One region of the Staphylococcus sp. aM genome, then DNA from elsewhere that is predicted to be linked to it. Evidence: riboswitches for the same ligand, from Rfam matches in the RefSeq annotation. Region 1 holds a riboswitch; each other region holds the start of a gene.

Region 1 (3,218 bases):
CGCGTTCCATATATGATTGATAATAGAAGAACATTTGTGTGCCACCTGATTCACGTTCAAAGAATTCTACTTCTATAATATCCTCATCGTTACTTAAGCCTGGCATACCTATTGTCATTTTAATAAATTCATCCATGACTAATTCTTCGTATGTACCTTCGATAATATTTTGTTTGCCATTTCTACTATCAACGATACGATACTTACCACCTTCTTGGACATCTGCTTCAAATGATTTATTCGTACGTTTCGACGTCATAAACCATTGTTTAAGAATATCTTCTTTCGTCCAAGCTTCATAAATTGTTTCTGGTGAATATTTTAATAAACGTTCAATATCAATTTCTACATATTCATTTTCCACATTATACTTTGCCACTTTCAGTCACCTACTTTCACTCTTAATACTATTTTAACGTATTTGTTCAAACTTCCAAACATTTATACATTAAAAAAGATTGCGCTTCTACACATTTAGTCTAGTTTACCATTAAAACGCTGACTTAAAACATTTTCAATATTTATAATTCTATTTATCAACTAAAAAACCGAGACTAAAAAGTCTCAGTTTTTAATCATATTTATGCTTTATTTTTTAATTTCGGATACCCAATTAAAATAGCAATCAGCCCACATACTCCAAGCATGATTGGATAAATACTATAAGGTACAAGTAAGAATGGTGAGATACCAGCCACTCCTGCAGCTGAAATAACTTGAGGACTATATGGTAATAAGCCTTGGAAACATCCACCAAATATATCTAAAATACTAGCTGATTTACGTGGATCAACATCATATTCATCTGCTATATTTTTAGCTAATGGTCCTGACATAATGATTGAAATAGTATTATTAGCTGTTGCAATATCTGCTACACTAACTAAACTGGCAATACCTATTTCAGCCCCACGTTTAGATTTCACGCGCCCTCTAACTACATTTAACAACCAATCTATACCGCCATTATGTTGAATAAGTCCTACTAAACCACCAATTAATAGGGCAATCATCGCAATATCTTCCATACCTATAATCCCTTTAGATACAGCACTTAGTAATCCTTTCCAACCAAATGAGCCATCAATAAGACCAATGATTCCAGATAAAACTGTTCCACCAATAAGAACGATAATCACATTGACACCAACTAGCGCTAGAATCAACACCAATAGATATGGAATGACTTTAACTAATTGGAAATCATAACTTTTAGAATGATCCATGGAAATACCATTTGTTAGGAAAAATAGTACAACTATAGTTAATATCGCACCTGGTAAAACAATTCTAAAGTTTACTTTAAATTTATCTTTCATCTTCGTATGTTGTGTACGTACAGCCGCTATCGTAGTATCAGAAATCATAGAAAGATTATCTCCAAACATAGCGCCACCAACTACTGTAGCCATAGCTAATGCTGCAGAGACATCTGTTGCTTGCGCAAAGCCAAATCCTACTGGTGCAATAGCTGCTACTGTGCCTACTGATGTTCCCATTGAAATAGAAACAAACATACAAATGATAAATAAACCTACTATAATTAAATTTTCAGGGATGAGAGACAATCCCAAATTTACAGTAGAAGTCACGCCACCCATTTTCTCTGTAGTCGTAGAAAATGCGCCTGCTAAAATAAAGATAAGCATCATTAAAATAATATTTGAATGACCTGCACCTTTAGTAAACACTTCAACTTTAGTGGCAAATTTTTCTTTGCGATTCATCAACAAAGCAACGATTACTGTAATCGTTATCGCAACATTTAACGGCATCGTCGTGAAATCACCCGAGATGATACCTACACCTAAAAATAACAACATAAATAATAATAACGGAAATAACGCCCAAGCATTACCCTTTTTAGTTTCTTTCATCATTAGACCTACTTCCTTACAAAAAATACCTCTTTTCCTTATGATAAAGAAAAGAGGTCCATCTACAACGATTATCCCCTTATCTTCAAACCTAGACAGGTTACTGGAATTGGCACATGATTCAATGTTGCCGAAGCTTCATAGGGCCAGTCCCTCCACTTCTCTTGATAAGTGATTCATATTTAACGTTTACGTTACAAGATAATTCCTATGACGTCAATCATAAATTATAACTTCGTCGTAAAATATTTTTCATAAATAATTAATGCAACAGCAACTACGAATAACATTGCAATAGCTATACCAAAGACGATCCACCATTTTAAATAAAGTGATACAATCATTAAAATAATAGAAATGATCGTCATACTAATCATCAGTATTTTAAATTGTCGTTCACGTTGTTGAGAGATCACTTTATAATCTCGATGATTTTTCCTTTGTGTATCATCATCAATTTGTAATTTAGTTTCTATATAAAAAACAAACGCCATAGTTACCATTAGGATTAAGAAACCAATCCATACATGGGATTGTGATATTAGCACTATTCCGGCATAACCTAAATACAAACACCCCGCAATAATACCTAATAACCGGTCGATTGTTTGATTAATCCATATGATATTATTTTTAATATTTTTATTAACAAAATACAGATTTTTTAATGCATTGGTTAAAGCAAATAAAAGTATTAAAATGATTAAAAACCATTGATTTTTAGTAAATAACGAAAATATAACTATAGCGATTATACCTATTATGAACGGAGCAACCCTTATAAACCTATCTTTCACCATGTCATAACCTCCTTTAGATATAAGATTTAATTTGCATGTCCTCGTATAAAATGCCAATCCCTTAAATATATAGGGTATTTTTTAATTAAATTTCATTCTTCAAAAAGGTTAATAATTTTATATTTTTATTTTACATTAAACATATTTTTATTCCAAATTCATAATAAAATTGGATATAGTTATCATATAATTTGTCACAAAAAAATAGTCGATAAAGTATTAACACTTTATCGACCAACTTATATTCATTAGTTAATTTGAATACCGCCTGTCACACCGAAGACTTGTCCAGTTGTATAACTTGATTCTTCAGATGCTAATAGGACATATGTTCCTGATAATTCAACAGGTTGTCCTGCACGGCCAAGTGGTGTTTCCTTACCAAATTCAGGAATATTTCGTTGTGGTTGTCCACCAGTAATTTGTAATGGTGACCAAAATGGTCCTGGGGCTACACAATTGACACGAATACCTTTTGCGCCAAGTTCTTCTGATAAACTTTTTGTTAATGAGATAATTGCAGCTTTCGAAGCGGCATAAT
Region 2 (3,218 bases), 1.1 Mb from region 1:
TTAGATGAATACGGTGTGAGTTATGAACCAATTGATATTGTTCAACATACACCAACGAAAAATGAATTTAAAGAAATTGTTGATAAAACTGGTGTAGACACTAAAAAATTATTTAATACACACGGTGCCAAATATCGTGAATTAGATTTAAAAAATAAATTAGATGATTTATCAGACGAAGAACGTTTTGAATTACTTGCTTCAGATGGCATGTTAGTGAAAAGACCTTTAGCTATATTAGGTGATAAAATCACATTAGGTTTTAAAGAAGAAGAGTATAAAAATACTTGGTTATAATTGGATACCATTTCAAAATATAAAAAGTGAACTTTCATTTTAATAAAGTCATAAAAATACCAATTTACATCTTAAATCCGAATATTTAAAGGTTTAAAATTTTTAGATAATAGTTGATTGATAATTGTGGGTATGGCATCATTAAAATGTACTTAAAATTAGGAGGGGATTTATCGTGGCAGTACCAAACGAATTTAAATACTCTAAAGAACATGAATGGGTTAAAGTTGAAGGAAATGTAGCGACAATTGGTATTACTGAATATGCTCAAAACGAGTTAGGTGATATCGTATTCGTTGAATTACCTGAAACTGATGATGAATTAAACGAAGGCGACACTTTCGGTAGTGTTGAATCTGTAAAAACTGTATCTGAATTATATGCACCAATTACTGGTAAAGTAGTTGAAGTTAATGAAGAATTAGAAGATAGTCCTGAATTTGTAAACGAATCACCATACGAAAAAGCATGGATGGTTAAAGTAGAAATTAGTGACGAAAGCCAAATTGACGAATTATTATCAGCAGAACAATATTCAGAAATGATTGGCGAATAATATTTGCAAACTCCTCGATCTCGTATCAAGGAGTTTTTTTTAGTGTTTCTTAAATCTTTAGATTTTAGAAACACTTATGCCATTGCGAAAGCAGAGGCGAACCGAAGGAAGAATTTTATAGGCATGCGTACATATAATCTGATGAACTTAGATTTAAAAAGACATTGATGCTATTTGTAAAAAAGATATTAACAGTGTAATGAAATGGTTAATTCATTTTAAGTTTTTGTAGTATATGTTTTATAAATAGCATCTTCGTGGAATTAAATAGTGATAGCTAATTTTCGATTTTTAAAGGGTGAATACTTATGACTATTGTGAATAAAGTAATCATTGTTGAAGGTAAATCTGATAAAAAACGAGTGCAGCAAGTCATTGCAGAACCAGTAAGTATTATTTGTACGCATGGTACTATGAGTATAGATAAGATAGATGATATGATAGAATCACTTTATGGTAAACAAGTTTTCGTCTTAGCTGATTCAGATGACGAAGGGGATCGAATTAGAAAATGGTTCAAACGGTATTTAAGTGAGTCTGAACATATTTTTGTAGATAAAACATTTTGCGAAGTGGCCAATTGTCCTAAAAATTATTTAGCGCATGTACTTACCAAACATGGATTTAATTGCAAAAAAGAGAAATCCCTTATACCTAATTTAAAAACTGAAAGGTTAGTTTTAGTGAATGAGTAAATCAATCGAAATAGACGATGTGACTGAAAACTTTGGTGAAGATAAACATCTCATTTTCGGATATACGCCTACATGCGGTACATGTAAAGTGTCTGAAAGAATGTTGGATATTGCAAATGAAATTTTGAAACTTCCGGTTAAGAAAATTGATATGAACTTTCATCCAAAGTTTAGTGAAACACATCAAATTATGTCAGTACCAGTATTAATGTTAATGAATAAGGATAAAGAAGTAAAAAGATTGTATGCGTTTAGGTCTGTTCCTTATTTGTTAGAAAATTTAAAATAATTATTGACGAATCTCTACCGTGATGGTAGGATTAAATAAAATTAAATCATGCAAACACTCTTATCGAGAGAGGTGGAGGGATGTGCCCTACGAAGCCCGGCAACCGTCTTATATAGAAATGGTGCCAATTCACATAAAGGTAAACTTTAGAAGATGAGAGAAAGATATTTTAAAATGCTTTCTCAAACAGTCTAAAGTTTTGAGGAAGCATTTTTTAATTTGTATTAGTTATAAACAAGGAGGTATTAACGTGATTGAGTTAAAACAAATCGTGAAACGATATCATACGAAAAATAAAGACGTACTCGCTGTAGATCACGTTGATTTAAACATTCAATCCGGTTCCATTTTTGGGGTGATTGGTTTTTCTGGAGCAGGTAAGAGTACCTTAATTAGAATGTTTAATAATTTAGAAGCACCCACTTCTGGAGAAGTTATTATTGATGGAGATAGCATAAGTCAATTATCGAAGTCAGATTTACGTAAGAAGCGCCAAAAAGTAAGTATGATTTTCCAACATTTTAATTTACTATGGTCGAGAACTGTACTTAAAAATATTACATTCCCACTAGAAATTGCAGGATTATCTAGAGGAGAAGCAAAACGTAAGGCAAATGAATTAATAGAACTTGTAGGCTTGAAGGGACGAGAAAATGCTTATCCATCTGAGTTGTCTGGTGGACAGAAACAAAGAGTTGGTATTGCCAGAGCATTAGCCAATGATCCGACAGTATTGCTTTGTGATGAAGCTACAAGTGCACTTGATCCTCAAACTACAGATGAAATTTTAGACTTATTATTAAAAATACGTGAGCAACAAAATTTAACAATCGTGTTAATCACACATGAAATGCAAGTGATTCGCCGAATTTGTGATGAAGTCGCAGTTATGGAAAACGGACGCGTGATAGAACAAGGTCAAGTTAGCCAAGTATTTGAAAATCCACAACACGAAGTAACGAGACGATTTGTAAAAGATGATTTAAATGAGGATTTTGAGGAATCATTAGATGCGTTAGAACCATTAGATAACAATGCTTACATAGTTAGATTGAATTTTAACGGTGAAAATACGACTCAACCAATTGTATCGTACATTACAAAAACGCATCAGATTGACGTTAATATTTTAGAAGCTGACATTAAAAATACAAGAAATGGTACATTAGGATTTTTAGTTATCCATATACCTTTTATAAGTTCTGAAAATTTCGAAGATTTCAAATCTAATCTTAATGAGAAACATGTGAATGTGGAGGTGTTAAGACATGGTTAAGTCAGTTGGAGAAATACTCCAAGAAATGATTACAATGCCGAACGTCCAATGGCCAGAAGTTTGGCAAGCCATTGTTGAAACACTTTATATGACTGTCGTATCAAC
Region 3 (3,218 bases), 600 kb from region 1:
GAGTTTATTATTTAAACGTAAATGCGTTTGTAACTAGAAAGGGGGAGACAAGATGACCCATCTCACATTTAGACAAGGTGTTAAAGAATGCATTCCAACATTATTAGGGTATGCAGGTGTTGGTATTTCATTTGGCATCGTTGCTGCATCTCAAAAGTTTAGTTTATTAGAAATTATATTACTTTGTTTAATTATTTATGCTGGTGCGGCACAATTTATTATATGTGCGTTAGTCATAGCTGGAACACCCATAACAGCGATAGTGTTAACAACATTTATTGTTAATTCACGTATGTTTTTATTAAGTATGACTTTAGCACCCAATTTTAAGTCTTATGGTTTATGGAATCGAATTGGACTTGGTTCTTTAGTAACCGATGAAACGTTTGGTGTAGCCATCACGCCTTATTTAAAAGGTGAGCCAATTAACGATCGTTGGTTGCATGGTTTAAACATCACAGCATATTTGTTTTGGACCTTTTCTTGTGTAGTTGGTGCTGTATTTGGCAAATATATTTCGAATCCAGAGATATTAGGATTAGATTTTGCGATTACAGCTATGTTTGTATTTTTAGGAATTGCTCAATTTGAATCTGTTAAAAAGTCTAAGATCAACATCTATCTTGTGCTTATTCTATGTGTCATTGTGATGATGTTAACGTTAAGCTTTGTTATGCCCTCGTATGTAGCGATTATAATATCTGCGGTTGTCGCATCTACATTAGGGGTGGTGATGGACAGATGATGACAGATCAACATATGTTAATCATAATTATTCTATGTGGTATTGTTACGATTTTAGTCAGAGTGATTCCATTTATGATGATTTCACGAGTAAATCTACCAGATGTTATTATTCAATGGTTATCCTTTATACCTATCACACTTTTTACAGCACTTGTCTTGGACGGTATTATTCAACAACATGAAGGTAGTGTAGGCTATACACTCAATGTGCCATTCATTATTGCATTAATACCAACTGTATTATTAGCCATATATACGAGAAGTCTAACTTGGACCATTTTAGGCGGTATTGCATTTATCGCTCTATTGAGATTCTTTCTATAGAAATCAAGGTCTACATATTGAATTTCGTGATGGAGTTAGTTAAAATTTAAGTAGTTAGAAAATTTAGATAATTAATATATTTATTCAAAACTTAATCATAAAATCTTATTCAGAGAAGTTGAGGGACTTGGCCCATAGACGCTTCAGCAACCGGCTATAAAGAATACGAGTACGGTGCTAAAACCAACGAGCACTCGAATGATAAGTACTGAACCGCTTCTTACTTTTCATAGAGTAAGAAGCTTTTTTATTTAAAGGAGGATGGATTCATATATGTCGAATTATACAGTTGATACATTAGAATTAGGCCAATTCACGACAGAGTCTGGAGAAACGATACAAAACTTAAAATTAAAATATGAACATGTAGGTTATCCTGGACAACCATTAGCATTAGTTTGCCATGCATTAACTGGCAATCATCTTACATATGGTACAGATGAACATCCAGGTTGGTGGCGTGAAATTATTGATGGTGGTTATATGCCTATCAATGATTATCAATTTTTAACATTCAACGTCATAGGGAGTCCATTTGGTTCAAGTTCAAAGCATAATGATCCACATTTTCCAGATCATTTAACATTAAGAGATATCGTACGTGCACTTGAGAAGGGGATAGAAGCACTAGGGTTTAATAAAATAGATATTTTAATCGGTGGGAGTTTAGGTGGTATGCAAGCACTAGAATTACTTTATAATCGACGATTCCAAGTAGATAAAGCGGTTATACTTGCTGCTACAGATAAAACCTCATCGTACAGTTGTGCCTTTAATGAGATTGCTAGACAAGCGATTCATATCGGAGGTAAAGAAGGTTTAAGTATTGCTCGACAATTAGGATTTTTAACCTATCGATCTTCTAAAAGTTATGATCAACGCTTCACACCTGAAGAGGTAGTTAGTTATCAACAACATCAAGGGAACAAGTTCAAAGAATCCTTTGATTTATCATGTTATTTAACACTGCTGGACGTCTTAGATAGTCATAATATTGATAGAGGCAGAGATGATGTTGATGAGGTGTTTAAATCATTAGACACAAAGGTATTAACGATGGGATTCATAGATGATTTGTTATATCCAGATGATCAAGTATTAGCGGCAGGACAACGTTTTAAATATCATCGACACTTTTTTGTACCAGATAATGTGGGGCACGATGGTTTCTTACTTAATTTTGAAGATTGGGCACCTAATTTATATCACTTTTTAAATGCGAAACATATTCGACGATAATGACTAAAACCATGTTCTAACGTTAATTTTATAAGGTTGAATATCGATGTTAAAAGTATAGTATATAAAGAGAATACAAATCGAGAAATTAAATAGGTGACTATGAGATGAAACAATTGATAATTATATTAAATGCATTGAATTATATAGTTATAGCATTATTAATAATATTCAACTTCAATAATCTATCTGAAAAGGGATTAGATATATGTAGATATTTTCTTTTTATTAGTTGTGTTTTATTTATATTTTCATTAATTATGTATTTAATAACTAAGAAAGAATTTGTTTTAAAAAGTAGTTTTATTAATCTAGTTAATTTAATTGTAATATTTCCAATTCTACTATTAATAATGATTTGATTTTCATATTACTATGCTTACTATTAAAAGGTTTACGGTTAAAATATTTTAATGAATTTTAATTAAAAATTTGTAAAAATAATAGATTATTTCACTCTAAAGTACTGCTGGAATTGACCGACATAAATACCAGTAGTACTTTATTGTTTATTTTTTTCAAAGAGGTTAAAATGGTAATTATAGTCAAAAAAAGTATGGGAGTGGCGTGTGTGTTTTCAAAAATACAACCTAAAGCAACTATTATAGGTACATTAGCATTAGTGATAGTCGCTTTAGTAACACATGTATTACCTATTCTCGGCTTAATTTTATGTTTATTTGCAACAATCCCAGGTGTCGTATTATGGAACAAATCTATTCAGTCATTTGGAATTAGTGCCTTAGTAACAGTTATAATTACAACATTATTAGGTAATACATTCGTCTTAAGTATGATGGTTTTAGTGATTTTAACGAGTTTAATCATTGGACAATTACTTAAGGAAAGAGCAACAAAAGAAAGAATTTTATATGTAACAACGGTATCTCTAAGTTTAATGACATTGA
Region 4 (3,218 bases), 410 kb from region 1:
TTTAATTCATTTGTTGGTAGGAAAATATTAGCCATGATATGCATATCTTCAGGACGAATACGTTTTTCATTGACTAAACGCTCACGAATACCAATTAATCGCATATCAGTTACATATTCACTATGGTTTTTAGAGAATAGCTTTAATGCATCAATTTCTCTTTCTTTACTATTTACTGTAGCTTCATAATCTTCTTTTTGTTTCGTAACTGCCTTTTTATTCTCAATACGTTCTTTTTCTAAAGCTTCTTCATGAGATGCCTTTATACTTTGTTCTTTTTGTTGGTATTCTTCTTCTGTTTGTTGCTTAATCTTTTTCTTACTATTTAAAGCAATTAAAAATAGTACAAAAAAGATAAATGCAATGACTACTGCAACAATTAACCCTATACCAATAGGTGAAGATAAACTCATCACATCAACGCTCCTTTTATATGATCAATACAACTAATTATAAAACATAATGATGACATTTTCGACATTTAGTCGCAATTTATCTTATTATATTTCAAACATCCCATAAGTTATTTCGTTTAAACTTTGTTAATCGTATCTTTTAAAACGTTGACTTTATCTAATTTTTCCCATGGTAATAATACGTCAGTACGTCCGAAATGACCATATGCAGCGGTTTGTTTATAAATAGGTTGTTTTAAATCCAACATTTTAATGATACCAGCTGGTCTTAAATCAAAGTTTGCTCTAACCGCTTCAACTAATTCAGCCTCTGTTACTTTACCTGTTCCGAAGGTATCTATAGCTATTGATACTGGTTCAGCTACACCTATTGCGTATGCAAGTTGGACTTCACATTGTTCAGCTAATTCTGCAGCAACAATATTCTTCGCTACATATCTAGCAGCATAAGCAGCAGAACGGTCTACTTTAGTTGGATCCTTACCACTGAAGCAACCACCACCATGGCGTGCATAACCACCATACGTATCCACGATAATTTTACGTCCTGTTAATCCAGCATCCCCTTGTGGTCCACCGATTACAAAACGTCCTGTAGGATTAATATAGAATTTTGTCTTATCATCCATTAATGATTCTGGAACAGTTGGATAAATAACATGTTTTTTAATATCCTCTTGAATTTCTTCTAAAGATTTATCTTCAGCGTGTTGCGTTGACACAACAATAGTATCAATACGTTTAGGTTTATCATTTTCATCATATTCTACAGTGACCTGAACCTTACCATCCGGACGTAAATAGTCTATAATGTCATCTTTACGTACATCTGATAGACGTTTCGCTAATTGATGAGATAAGAAAATAGGTAACGGCATATAAGTATCTGTTTCGTTTGTAGCATAACCAAACATTAATCCTTGGTCACCTGCACCAGTTGCTTCAATTTCTTCTTCAGAAATATCATCACGGTATTCTAATGCTGTATCAACACCTTGAGCGATATCTGGTGATTGTTCATCAATGGCAGTTAAAACGGCCATCGTTTGTGAATCGTAACCATATTTAGCACGTGTATAACCAATTTCTTTAATGGTCTCTCTTACAACTTTCGGAATATCAACATATGTCGTCGTTGATATTTCACCTGAAATTAATGCCATTCCAGTTGTCACTGTAGTCTCACAAGCCACACGTGCATTAGGGTCGTCTTTAAGAATTTCGTCTAAGATTGCATCAGATACCTGATCAGCAATTTTATCTGGATGTCCTTCAGTTACTGATTCTGAAGTAAATAATCGTTTATTGTTAGTCATGTTTTGCTCCTTTTAAAATATATTACGATAATTCTCTTTTATTTGAGCTAAATAAAAGAGCCTTCTACTACTACCTAGATAGAGTGAAGGCTCTTATACGTCCATTCGCTCTTATCGTTCAGACATTATACGTCTGCAAACGGTTTGGCACCTTTCTTTTTATATGTAAAAAGAGGTTGCTGGGTTTCATTGGGTCCATGTCCCTCCACCACTCAGGATAAGAGAATCCGTTAAAATTAATACTACCTAATAAGAGAATTAATGTCAATTTATGATTTAAGTTATTTTAGTAATAATTTACGGTGGATTAATTAAATTGATATGTTATACTATTGAAATGTAAAGGCTTACATTATAACTATCTGGAGGGATTAAGTATGTCGATTGATACATACTCTGAAACGACTAAAATTAAACAATTATTAGAAAAACCATCAACAAAGTTTCAACTATCAACAACTCAACTTTACAATAAAATATTAGATAATAATGAAGGTGAACTTACTGAATTAGGTGCTATTAATGCTAGCACTGGTAAATACACTGGCCGCTCACCTAAGGATAAGTTTATCGTTACTGAACCTTCATATAGAGATAATGTAGATTGGGGAGACGTCAATCAACCTATCGATGAAGAAACATTTTTAAAGCTTTACAATAAAGTATTAGACTACTTAGGCAAGAAAGACGAATTATATGTTTTTAATGGTTACGCAGGTAGTGATAAAGATTCACGTTTGAAATTAACTGTCATTAACGAATTAGCATGGCATAATTTATTTGCACATAACATGTTCATTCGTCCTGAATCTAAAGAAGAAGCAAAATCAATCAAACCTAACTTTACAATTGTATCTGCACCACATTTCAAAGCTGATCCTGAAGTTGATGGCACGAAGACTGAAACGTTTGTCATTGTGTCATTTAAACATAAAGTGATTTTAATCGGTGGTACAGAATATGCTGGGGAAATGAAAAAAGGTATCTTTTCAGTAATGAATTACCTATTACCTATGCAAGATATTATGAGTATGCATTGCTCTGCTAACGTGGGAGAAAAAGGCGATGTAGCACTATTCTTTGGTTTATCAGGTACAGGTAAAACAACGTTGTCAGCTGATCCTGAAAGAAAATTAATCGGTGACGATGAACATGGTTGGAATAAAAATGGCGTGTTCAACATTGAAGGTGGTTGTTATGCAAAAGCAATCAATCTTTCAAAAGAAAAAGAGCCACAAATTTATGATGCTATTGAATACGGCACTATCTTAGAAAACACAGTCGTTAAAGAAGACGGTACTGTTGATTTCGATGATAATAAATTCACTGAAAATACAAGAGCAGCTTATCCTATTCATCATATTGATAATATTGTATTACCTTCAAAAGCAGCACATCCTAATACGATTATCTTTTTAACTGCAGATGCATTTGGAGTGATTCCTCCAATTTCAAAATTAAATAAAGATCAAGCAATGTATCATTT

Evidence for each region. A riboswitch is a leader RNA that binds a small molecule or an ion and turns the genes downstream of it on or off. The one in region 1 is predicted to bind S-adenosylmethionine.
Region 2: it holds a riboswitch for S-adenosylmethionine, as region 1 does, so the genes downstream of both, P7F85_RS09530 (methionine ABC transporter ATP-binding protein) here and P7F85_RS02815 (Na+/H+ antiporter NhaC family protein) in region 1, are expected to answer to the same signal.
Region 3: it holds a riboswitch for S-adenosylmethionine, as region 1 does, so the genes downstream of both, metX (homoserine O-acetyltransferase MetX) here and P7F85_RS02815 (Na+/H+ antiporter NhaC family protein) in region 1, are expected to answer to the same signal.
Region 4: it holds a riboswitch for S-adenosylmethionine, as region 1 does, so the genes downstream of both, metK (methionine adenosyltransferase) here and P7F85_RS02815 (Na+/H+ antiporter NhaC family protein) in region 1, are expected to answer to the same signal.

The regions. Positions count from the first base shown of each region.
Region 1 covers NZ_CP121447.1:615,369-618,586, reverse strand. Annotated here, with positions in the region: gene P7F85_RS02820 (SRPBCC family protein) at 1-379, opposite strand, end outside; gene P7F85_RS02815 (Na+/H+ antiporter NhaC family protein) at 582-1,877, opposite strand; SAM riboswitch class I at 1,954-2,051, opposite strand; gene P7F85_RS02810 (hypothetical protein) at 2,105-2,677, opposite strand; gene P7F85_RS02805 (SDR family oxidoreductase) at 2,926-3,218, opposite strand, start outside.
Region 2 covers NZ_CP121447.1:1,941,807-1,945,024, reverse strand. Annotated here, with positions in the region: gene P7F85_RS09555 (arsenate reductase family protein) at 1-297, shown strand, start outside; gene gcvH (glycine cleavage system protein GcvH) at 473-853, shown strand; gene P7F85_RS09545 (hypothetical protein) at 896-1,021, shown strand; gene P7F85_RS09540 (toprim domain-containing protein) at 1,162-1,548, shown strand; gene P7F85_RS09535 (thioredoxin family protein) at 1,541-1,837, shown strand; SAM riboswitch class I at 1,895-1,997, shown strand; gene P7F85_RS09530 (methionine ABC transporter ATP-binding protein) at 2,088-3,113, shown strand; gene P7F85_RS09525 (methionine ABC transporter permease) at 3,106-3,218, shown strand, end outside.
Region 3 covers NZ_CP121447.1:13,869-17,086, forward strand. Annotated here, with positions in the region: gene P7F85_RS00050 (AzlC family ABC transporter permease) at 53-745, shown strand; gene P7F85_RS00055 (AzlD domain-containing protein) at 742-1,071, shown strand; SAM riboswitch class I at 1,174-1,279, shown strand; gene metX (homoserine O-acetyltransferase MetX) at 1,345-2,310, shown strand; gene P7F85_RS00065 (YybS family protein) at 2,867-3,218, shown strand, end outside.
Region 4 covers NZ_CP121447.1:1,022,963-1,026,180, reverse strand. Annotated here, with positions in the region: gene P7F85_RS05195 (NERD domain-containing protein) at 1-413, opposite strand, end outside; gene metK (methionine adenosyltransferase) at 533-1,732, opposite strand; SAM riboswitch class I at 1,841-1,956, opposite strand; gene pckA (phosphoenolpyruvate carboxykinase (ATP)) at 2,110-3,218, shown strand, end outside.